DNA from 2 places in the Cryobacterium sp. AP27 genome. Region 2 is predicted to be linked to the other one. Evidence: predicted binding sites of a transcription regulator. Region 2 holds the regulator's gene; the other holds the start of a gene.
The links. Region 2 encodes LexA, which represses DNA repair genes until DNA is damaged. Its sites were predicted from a motif close to TCGAACANNTGTTCGA; they were not measured.
Positions count from the first base shown of each region.

Region 1 (4,569 bases), 460 kb from region 2:
CGCATCCGGAAACGCCCTTCCTGCAGGCGAGAGCCGCAAACGAGGTCGAACAGATCGACACGGTGCGCACCCTCGCACAACGGGTCGCGATCGTTCCGCTGCTCGCGAGCGAGCCCATCGGCGTGGACAAACTCGCTGCGCTCACCGCCCCGGCGACGCAGCCCGCCTGAAGCCCACGCGGTCGCTAGGCTGGGCCCATGGTGAAGCGGTATTGGCGTGTCTCCGTCGCCGGGCTGGGGATCGGCTTCGGCCTTGGCTTTTTGCTGTTCGTGCTCGTGGTGGCCCCCGACCGCTTGGGCGGTGCGGGATACCTCACCCGTTCGGCGGCAGTGCGGGAGTCGCTGACGTACGGTGCCATCGGAGTCCTCGTCGCTGCGGTAGCGTGTGCCGGCGGATGGCTCGCCGTCGCGCTCCGTGATCGTCGACTGGAGAAGGAACCGGGCGCGCGAGCAGCGGCGGCGGCCGGCGGCGCGGCGGCGGGAATCATCATGCTCGGTATCGCTGCAGGGGTCCTCGGCCCGAGTCCCGCTTCCAGTATTGGGTTCTATCCCGTCATCACAGTGCTCACCCTTGTGCTGGCGATTCTGTCCGCGATCGCGGCCGCCGCTTTGATCGCGTACGCCGAGAGGACGCGACGAGCGGGCCGTGTGAAACCACTCCCGCCGGTGCGAGAAGGCCGCTGGACGACCTTTTAGCCGCCGCGATGGCTTAGATGGGGCAGTCGCCGGGGTGGGTGATCGGTGTGGTCCATGGGTCGACGTGAAGCCGTCGCGGGATCGCCGGCACGGTGTCGACGGGTGCGGCCGGTGGGCGGATGCGGGTGGCGGGGTGGGTGGCGTAGTGCTTGCCCGCCGGGCTGGTCCACTCGAGGGTGCCGTTTGTGTTCTGTTTGACGGACCATCCGGTTTCGTGCTTGACGCGGTGGTTGCGGCGGCAGAGGTGGGCGAGGTTCGAGAAGACGGTTTCACCTCCGTGTTCCCACGCCAGGGTGTGGTCGATGTCGCAGCCCGGGGCGCGACGGTTGCAGCCGGGGAACCGGCAGGTTCCGTCTCGCAGTTGCAGCCACGTTTTCAGGTCCTTCGGGACCGCGTACCGGGTGCGGCCGACGGACAGCACCGCTCCGGTCTCCGGGTGCACGAGGATGCGGGTGAATGAGGTGGCCGTTCCGGCGAGCCGGCGGGCGATTTCCGGGTCGATCGGCCCGAATCCTTCCAGCGTGCCGGGCTCCTCGCTCTGGCCCATCAGGGTGAGGACGGGAACGGTGACGTAGACGTTCGCCCGAATTCCGGCGCCGAGCCCGGTCTCCGTGACGCCGTGTAGGAGCAGGTCCACCACGGCGTCGGTGCGCAGTTGGGTGAGGGTGCGGGACTCGTCCATGGTGTTCAGGTCTTTCGCCATCACTTCGACGCGGTCGCTGATGGCGCTGGCGTCTTCGTTGCTCAGCGTCATCTCCAGATACCCCATTCCGTCCCGCCCCGGGCTGACGAAGAAGCAGCGATCGGCGAGGGCCCGCTTGTGCCGCACGGCGATGGATTCTGGGTGGGAGATCTCACGAACCTTCACGGCCTTCTTCCTGAACTGAGGCACGGTCAGCGTCTCACTGTCCGTGAGCGCCTTTTGTTCGAAGACGGTCCACGCCTCGTCCGGGAGGGCGAGTGCGTTCTCGATCATGATCTCGGCGTGGCGGTAGCTGATGTCCCCGCGGTGCAGGGCATCGCGGGTGGCGGGGAGGCGGTGCTGGAGTAGTTCGCTGTGGCAGATGAGGTTACGAGCGGTGTTCTCCGGCAGCGTCAACAGGCAGGCCAGTTCGGCGACGAGGCCCTCGTGCGCGGCCTCGCGCGGCGACCACTCCACATACGTGCGCGGCCCGCGGGCGTGGACGGGCAGCCCCGTTTCGGCGGTGGAGTCCGTCCAGCGCCGCACGTCGTCGACGGCCGCCGCACGGCCGGCCTGCGCGGCACAGATCGCCCGGTCGAAGTCTTTGACAACGTCGAGCAGACGAGTGCGGGTGTCGTCGGCAGCGGCGCGTTCCTCGTCCAGTTGGGCGAGGGTCAGGGTGACGGGTTCGGGCGGGGTGGTCGCTCCCGCGGCATCCTCCGGAGGAGGAACTTCTTCGTTGTTCTCCATACCCTGATTATCCCACGAATCAAAGAAACATTCGAGAAACACTCACGGCTGTGGAGAACTTAATTAGTATGTAAATTCTGTCCTTGGGTTGTGAGATTGGCTCGCGCGGTCTCGAGATGCGCCGTAGACGGCGCTCCTCGACCAGCGGGGTGGGGGGAGGTTGGGTCGCGCGGTCTCGACAGGCTCGACCAGCGCTTGGATCGAGCCTGTCGAGATCAGAGGGGCCGCGGGAGGTCGGTGGGGTTAGGGAGTGACAAGGTAGTCGGAGTCCCGGGCGTCGGTGATGAGCATGTGGCCGGGCGCATGGCCGATGGCCAGTGTCGGCCGTGACTCCATCACAGCAGCCTGCGGCGTGACCCCGCAGGCCCAGAACACCGGAACCTCGCCGGACCTGACGACGACCGCGTCGCCGAAGCCCGGCCGGCCGAGGTCGATGCCGAGGGCCGCGGGGTCGCCGACATGCACGGGGGCGCCGTGCACCGCCGGGTACTGCGACGTGATGCGCACGGCATCCGCTACCCGGTGCGCCGGAATCGGCCGCATCGACACCACGAGCGGGCCGGACAACGCGCCCGCCGGCGCGCACCGCACGTTCGTGCGATACATGGGCACATTCACGCCCTGATCGATGTGCGCGATCGCGATTCCGGCCGCCTGCAACGCCGCCTCAAAGGTGAAGCTGCATCCCACGATGAAGGTCACCAGGTCGGGCCGCCACCACTCGCCCAGATCGGTGGGCTCGGCAACCAGCACGCCGTTCTCATAGACCGTGTAACGGCCGACGTCGGAACGGATGTCCCCTCCCTCCAACAGCGGACCGCTGGTTTCGCCCGCATCCAGCACGCCCAGGATCGGGCAGGCCTGCGGATTACGGGTGGCGAACAACAGCACGTCGAACGCCTGGGAGCGCGGAACGATGAGGAGGTTCGCCTGGGTGAACCCACGCGACCAACCTGCCGTCGGAGTGACCAGGCCGTTTCGGAACAGCGCGCGCGCCGCGGCCGGGGTGACCGTCGCCGGGTCGGCGGGCACGACGGGAATGAACACGTGCTTTACACCCAGAGCTTGACGAGGCCGCCGAGGGACTGGTATCCGAGAAACAGCGTGAGCAGCCAGGCGAGCACACCGATGATGAGCAGCCATTTGGGGTACACGTAGCCGCCAAGCAGGTCGCGGCGACGCCATGCCACCCAGATGATCACGGCGAAGCCCACCGGCAGGATGAGGCCGTTCACGGCACCGGCCATGATGAGCAGCGTCGCGGGGGCCTGGCCGATGAGGGCGAAGACCAGGGTCGACACGGCGATGAAGACGCAGGTGGCGATGCTGCGCACCCGGGGGGAGGTTTTCGCCGTGGTGACGAAGGACACCGAGGTATATGCGGCACCGATCACGGAGGTGATGGATGCCGCCCACAGGATCACGCCGAAGAGGCGGAAGCCGAGGTCACCGGCCGCTGACTGGAACGCTTCGGCCGCGATGTTGTCGCTGGTGAGGGCCACACCGCCGGCGACAACGCCGAGGATTGCGAGGAACAGGAGAATGCGGATGACGCCGGTGATGATGATGCCGAGAACGGAACTCCGCGTGATCTCGCGAACGTTCTCCTTGCCGGAAATACCGCCGTCGATCATGCGGTGCGCTCCGGCGTACGTGATGTAACCGCCGATGGTGCCGCCGATGAGCGTGGTGATGATGAGGAAATCGATGTTGTCCGGGATGACGGCGTTCTTGATGGCGTCGCCGAGCGGCGGCTGCGACACGATGGCCACATAGCCGATGAGCACGAGCATCAGCGCGCCAAGGATGACGACGATCTTGTCGAGCGCCAGTCCGGCGCGTTTGCTGAGGAAAATGGCGATGGCCACGGCCGCGGAGAGGATGCCGCCGAGCCGTGGGTCGATGCCCAGCAGCACGTTGAGTCCCAGGCCCGCGCCACCTGTGTTGCCCACGTTGAAAACGAGGCCACCGAGGAAGATCAACGCGGCGAGAAACCAGCCGGCGCCGGGCAAAACCGTATTGGCCAGTTCCTGGGCGCGCTTGCCGCTCACTCCGATGACCCGCCAGACGTTCAGCTGGATGGCGATATCAACGAGGATCGATACCAGGATGGCGAACGCGAAGGCGGCGCCGAGCTGGACCGTGAAGGTTGTCGTCTGCACGATGAAGCCGGGGCCCACCGCGCTCGTGGCCATGAGGAACATGGCGCCGAGAAGAGCACCGCGGTGCTGGCTGCGGGGCTTGCGTCCCTTTTCGTGGACAGGAGGAACCGTGGTGACCATGTGCTGAGCTCGCTTCGTTGGGGGCTGACCGCAGCGCCGGTGACCACTGGGTGTGTGAAAGCCTACGATTGTTGAACAATCAACGCAAGCACAAGTGTCCACTTGGCCGGAATACGCGGGCAACGCGGTCCGTTCGACCGCAGCGACGTGATGCGCGCGC
Region 1 is NZ_CM155285.1:454,980-459,548, forward strand. Features, by position in the region: gene arsA (arsenical pump-driving ATPase) at 1-170, shown strand, start outside; gene AC1MB9_RS02155 (hypothetical protein) at 198-695, shown strand; gene AC1MB9_RS02160 (HNH endonuclease signature motif containing protein) at 709-2,127, opposite strand; gene AC1MB9_RS02165 (putative hydro-lyase) at 2,371-3,174, opposite strand; gene AC1MB9_RS02170 (NRAMP family divalent metal transporter) at 3,180-4,409, opposite strand.
Region 1: the regulator LexA is predicted to act here: its motif matches at 2,147-2,162, upstream of AC1MB9_RS02160 (HNH endonuclease signature motif containing protein).

Region 2 (4,569 bases):
GCCTCGCGGCGGCCGGAGCCGACTGGGTACAGCTGGACGAGCCCGGCCTCGTGAGCGAAAGCATCGACGTGCCCCGAGTGGAGACCCTCGCCGCGCTGGCCGCGACCTACGCGACTCTCGGACAGTTGGACCGTCGTCCCGCCATCTTCGTCGCCGCTCCCTACGGCAGCCTCGACGACGCACTCCCGGTGCTCGCCGACTCCCCGGTGGAAGCCATCGGCCTCGACCTGGTGCGCGGGACCCTTCCGGCACCGACACCGGGACTGGCCACGAAGGCACTCGTGGCCGGTGTCGTCGACGGGCACAACATCTGGCGGGGTGACCTGCAGGATGCTCTGGACCGTGCCGTGGCCCTGCGCACGCTGTCCCCGTCGGTGAGCATCTCGACGTCGACCTCGTTGCTGCACGTGCCGCATGACGTCACGGACGAGTCCTCTCTCGGTGCGGACCTCACCAGCTGGTTGGCCTTCGCCGATCAGAAGGTCGCCCAGGTGGCCGTACTGGCTCGCGGGCTGGCCGAGGGGTCCGCCGCGATCGCTCCGGAGCTGGCCGCGGCCGCCGCCGCACTGGAATCCCGCCAGGCCAGCCCCGGAGTGCGTGACGGCGCGGTGCGCGCGCGCACGGCTACCCTCAGCGCCGCCGACTTCTCCCGTGGCGAGTACGCCGACCGACTCACCGCCCAGGAGAAGGCCCTCGGGCTGCCCCTGCTGCCGACAACCACGATCGGGTCCTTCCCGCAGACCGGCGAGATCCGCCGCGCGCGCGCCCAGCTGCTCAAGGGAACGCTGGCCGAGAGCGAATACCGCGCGCTCATGAAGGCCGAAATCGCCCGGGTCGTGCAACTGCAGGAGGAGATCGGACTCGACGTCCTCGTGCACGGCGAACCCGAGCGCAACGACATGGTGCAGTACTTCGCCGAGAACCTTGACGGTTTCGCCGTCACCGAGAACGGTTGGGTGCAGTCCTATGGGAGCCGCTGCACGCGCCCGTCCATCCTCTGGGGCGACGTGTCCCGGCCCAAGCCGATCACCGTGGACTGGTCCCTGTACACGCAGAGCCTCACGACGAAGCCGGTCAAGGGCATGCTCACCGGCCCGGTGACGATCCTCGCCTGGTCGTTCGTGCGCGACGACCAGCCCCTGGGCGAGACCGCCCGCCAGGTGGCGCTCGCGCTCCGCGATGAGATCGGGGACCTGGAGGCCGCCGGAATCGGTATCGTGCAGGTGGATGAGCCGGCGCTGCGCGAACTCCTGCCGCTCAAGACGGAGCAGCAGCCGGACTACCTCGACTGGTCGGTCGGGTCATTCCGCCTGGCCACGGCCGGTGTCGCGGACGCCACGCAGATCCACACGCACCTCTGCTACTCGGAGTTCGGCGTCGTCATCGACGCGATTGCGAACCTCGACGCCGACGTGACGAGCATCGAGGCGGCGCGGTCCCGGATGGAGGTGGTTCACGACATCAAGGCCGGCGGCTTCGACCACGGCATCGGACCGGGCGTGTGGGACATCCACTCCCCGCGGGTTCCGAGCGTCACCGAACTGACGGAGCTGCTCGAAACGGCGGTCGGATCCATCCCCGTTCGCCAGGTCTGGGTGAACCCCGACTGCGGTCTCAAGACCCGCGGCTACGCCGAAACGGTCGAGTCGCTGAACAATATGCTCGAAGCGACCCGGATCGTGCGCGCGAGAATCGGCGCGGCCGTACCGGCTTAACCCACAACACGGCGTCGCGCCGGGAAGTGCACATACGGTGCACGTCCCGGCGCGGCGCCGTTCTTGTCGTGACTAGACGGAGCGCAGAACGGCGACGACCTTGCCGAGGATTTCGGCGAAGTCGCCCACGATGGGCTCGAAGTTGGAGTTGCGGGGGAGGAGCCAGGTATGGCCGTCCCGCTGCCGGAAGACCTTCACGGTGGCCTCATTGTCGAGCATGGCGGCGACGATCTCGCCGTTCTCGGCCGTCTTCTGCTGCCGGATGACGACCCAGTCCCCGTCGCAGATGGCCGCGTCGATCATCGATTCACCGATGACCTTGAGCATGAACAGCTCGCCCTTGCCTACGAGCTGCCGGGGAAGCGGGAAAATCTCGTCGATCTGCTGCTCGGCCATGATGGGAACGCCGGCGGCGATGCGCCCGACGAGCGGAACCATGGCCGCGTCGCCGATCTGTGCAGGGAGTGCAGCGCTCTCCCGCACGATCGGGTCTTCCGGTGACCGGGGAACCTCGATCAGTACCTCAAGCGCTCGGGGGCGGTTGGGGTCACGGCGCAGGTAGCCGCTCAGCTCCAGCTGGTTGAGCTGATGAGTGACGCTGGAGAGGGATGCCAGGCCCACCGCGTCGCCGATCTCCCGCATGCTCGGCGGATACCCGCGCTGGCTGACCGAGCGCTGGATCACGTCAAGGATGGCGAGCTGGCGTTCACTCAGGCTCTTGCGGCGTCGGGTGCCGCCCTTGTCGCGGGAACCGCTGGTGTCTTTCGTCACGCTTTCGCTCCTCGAGTCGGTCCCGCCGGTGGACATAAGCCCTGCGACGGGAATGTCGGTGGTATCTGGTTGAGTTCGGATTGAACAACTTCCTATCGAAACTTTATCCAGTTTCCGCCGGTAAGACAAACATCTATTCGAGGGTGTCGCGATCACTTTGAGAAAATTGAGAGCGAAAGGGTTGATTGTTCGAATATTCGAAGTTATATTCGGAACATAGTTTCGCATCCGGCTCTCCCGGCCGAGAGTCGGATGCGCAACTCGCCGAATGAGATCACCCGGAGGTTCGACATGAGCACAGTACGCATGAGCACACTCGATATGAGCACAGCAGGCATGAGCACCGTAGACATCAGCTCCGCCGCGCACACGAGCACGGCACCCGATCGTGCGGCCCCGACGGCCACAACGCGATTTCGACTCACCCGGCGGGGACGTCTCGTGCTCACCACCGTCGTGGCCACCCCGGTGGTCATCGCGGCGGTCATGCTGGCCCTCGGCGGCGGAATCGACGCGGCAACCGCGTCCGGTGCCGCGTCCGGCTCCGTTCTGCAGACGGAACTCGTGTCGTTCCGCTACGTCACGGTGGCGCCCGGCCAGACCTTGTGGAACCTCGCCCAGCAGATTGCGCCCACCGCGGACCCGCGAGACGTCATCGTCGACATCGTCGATCTGAACCACCTGCAGGGCAAAATCCTGCAGCCCGGTCAACGTCTGGCCCTGCCCGCCGGGTACTGATCCTTTCCCCTCCCGCAGCGGACGGGCGCCGCCGGTTGGGGCAGAGGGCCCTCGTCGCCGTAGCATTGGCGGGTGACCAGTCTCAATGACCTTCCCCTGCGCGCCGACCTCCGCGGTCAAATCCCCTATGGAGCTCCGCAACTGCATGTTCCGGTAGCCCTCAACGTGAACGAGAACACGCATCCGATACCGGAGCCGGTGGCTCTGGACATCGTGCGGGCCCTGGCGCAGGCGGTTCTCACCGTGAACCGCTACCCCGACCGGGAGTTCACCGAGTTGAGGGAACGACTCGCCGGGTACCTCGGCCACGGACTGACCCCGGAGAATATCTGGGCCGCCAACGGCTCCAATGAGGTGTTGCAGCAGGTGTTGCAGGCCTTCGGCGGTCCCGGCCGGTCCGTGCTCGGCTTCGCCCCCACCTACTCGATGTACTCCATACTCGCCTCGGGCACCGGTACCGAGTGGATCGCGGGCGGGCGCGATGTCGATTTCACCCTGTCGCCGGAGACCGCAGCGGACTGGGTGACGCGCACGAACCCCGACCTCGTCTTTCTGTGTTCCCCCAACAACCCGACCGGCACGACCCTGTCCCTGGACACGATCAGCGCCGTCTATGACGCCAGCCGCGGAATCGTCGTCGTCGACGAGGCGTACGCCGAATTCGAACCCGACGGCACGCCGAGCGCCCTCAGCCTGCTTCCGGGACGCGAACGATTGCTGGTCTCACGCACGATGAGCAAGGCCTTCGCGTTCGCCGGCGCACGGGTGGGGTACCTGGCCGCCGACCCGGCCGTGACCGACGCCCTGCGCCTCGTTCGCTTGCCGTACCACCTGTCGGCCTTCACGCAGGCGGCGGCCAACGCGGCCCTGGCCCACACGGACGACATGCTGGCCATGGTCGACGACATCCGCGGTCAGCGCGACCGACTGGTCGTCGAACTCGCCCGCCTGGGCTACTCCCCGTACGAGAGCGGCAGCAACTTCGTGCTCTTCGGCGGCGTAGCGGATCCCCGCGCCACCTTCGAGGCGCTTCTGGCCGAAGGCATCCTGATCCGCGACGTCGGGATCGCCGGGCACCTGCGCGTGACGGCCGGTACGCGCACCGAGACGACGGCGTTCCTCGAGGCGTTGGAGCGCCTCGGTCGACCGACGTCGGCCGCGGGCGAATAAGCTGGGTTCATGAGCTCACCTTCAACGCCGGTTGCACCGCGCGTCGCCCACCTGCAGCGCGAGACCAGCGAATCGAGCATCGAGCTGTCGATCAACCTGGACGGAACCGGGGTGAGCGACATTCAGACGACCGTGCCGTTTTACAACCACCTGCTCACGGCATTCGCGAAGCACT
Region 2 is NZ_CM155285.1:910,047-914,615, forward strand. Features, by position in the region: gene metE (5-methyltetrahydropteroyltriglutamate--homocysteine S-methyltransferase) at 1-1,715, shown strand, start outside; gene lexA (transcriptional repressor LexA) at 1,788-2,522, opposite strand; gene AC1MB9_RS04215 (LysM peptidoglycan-binding domain-containing protein) at 2,778-3,224, shown strand; gene AC1MB9_RS04220 (histidinol-phosphate transaminase) at 3,297-4,394, shown strand; gene hisB (imidazoleglycerol-phosphate dehydratase HisB) at 4,404-4,569, shown strand, end outside.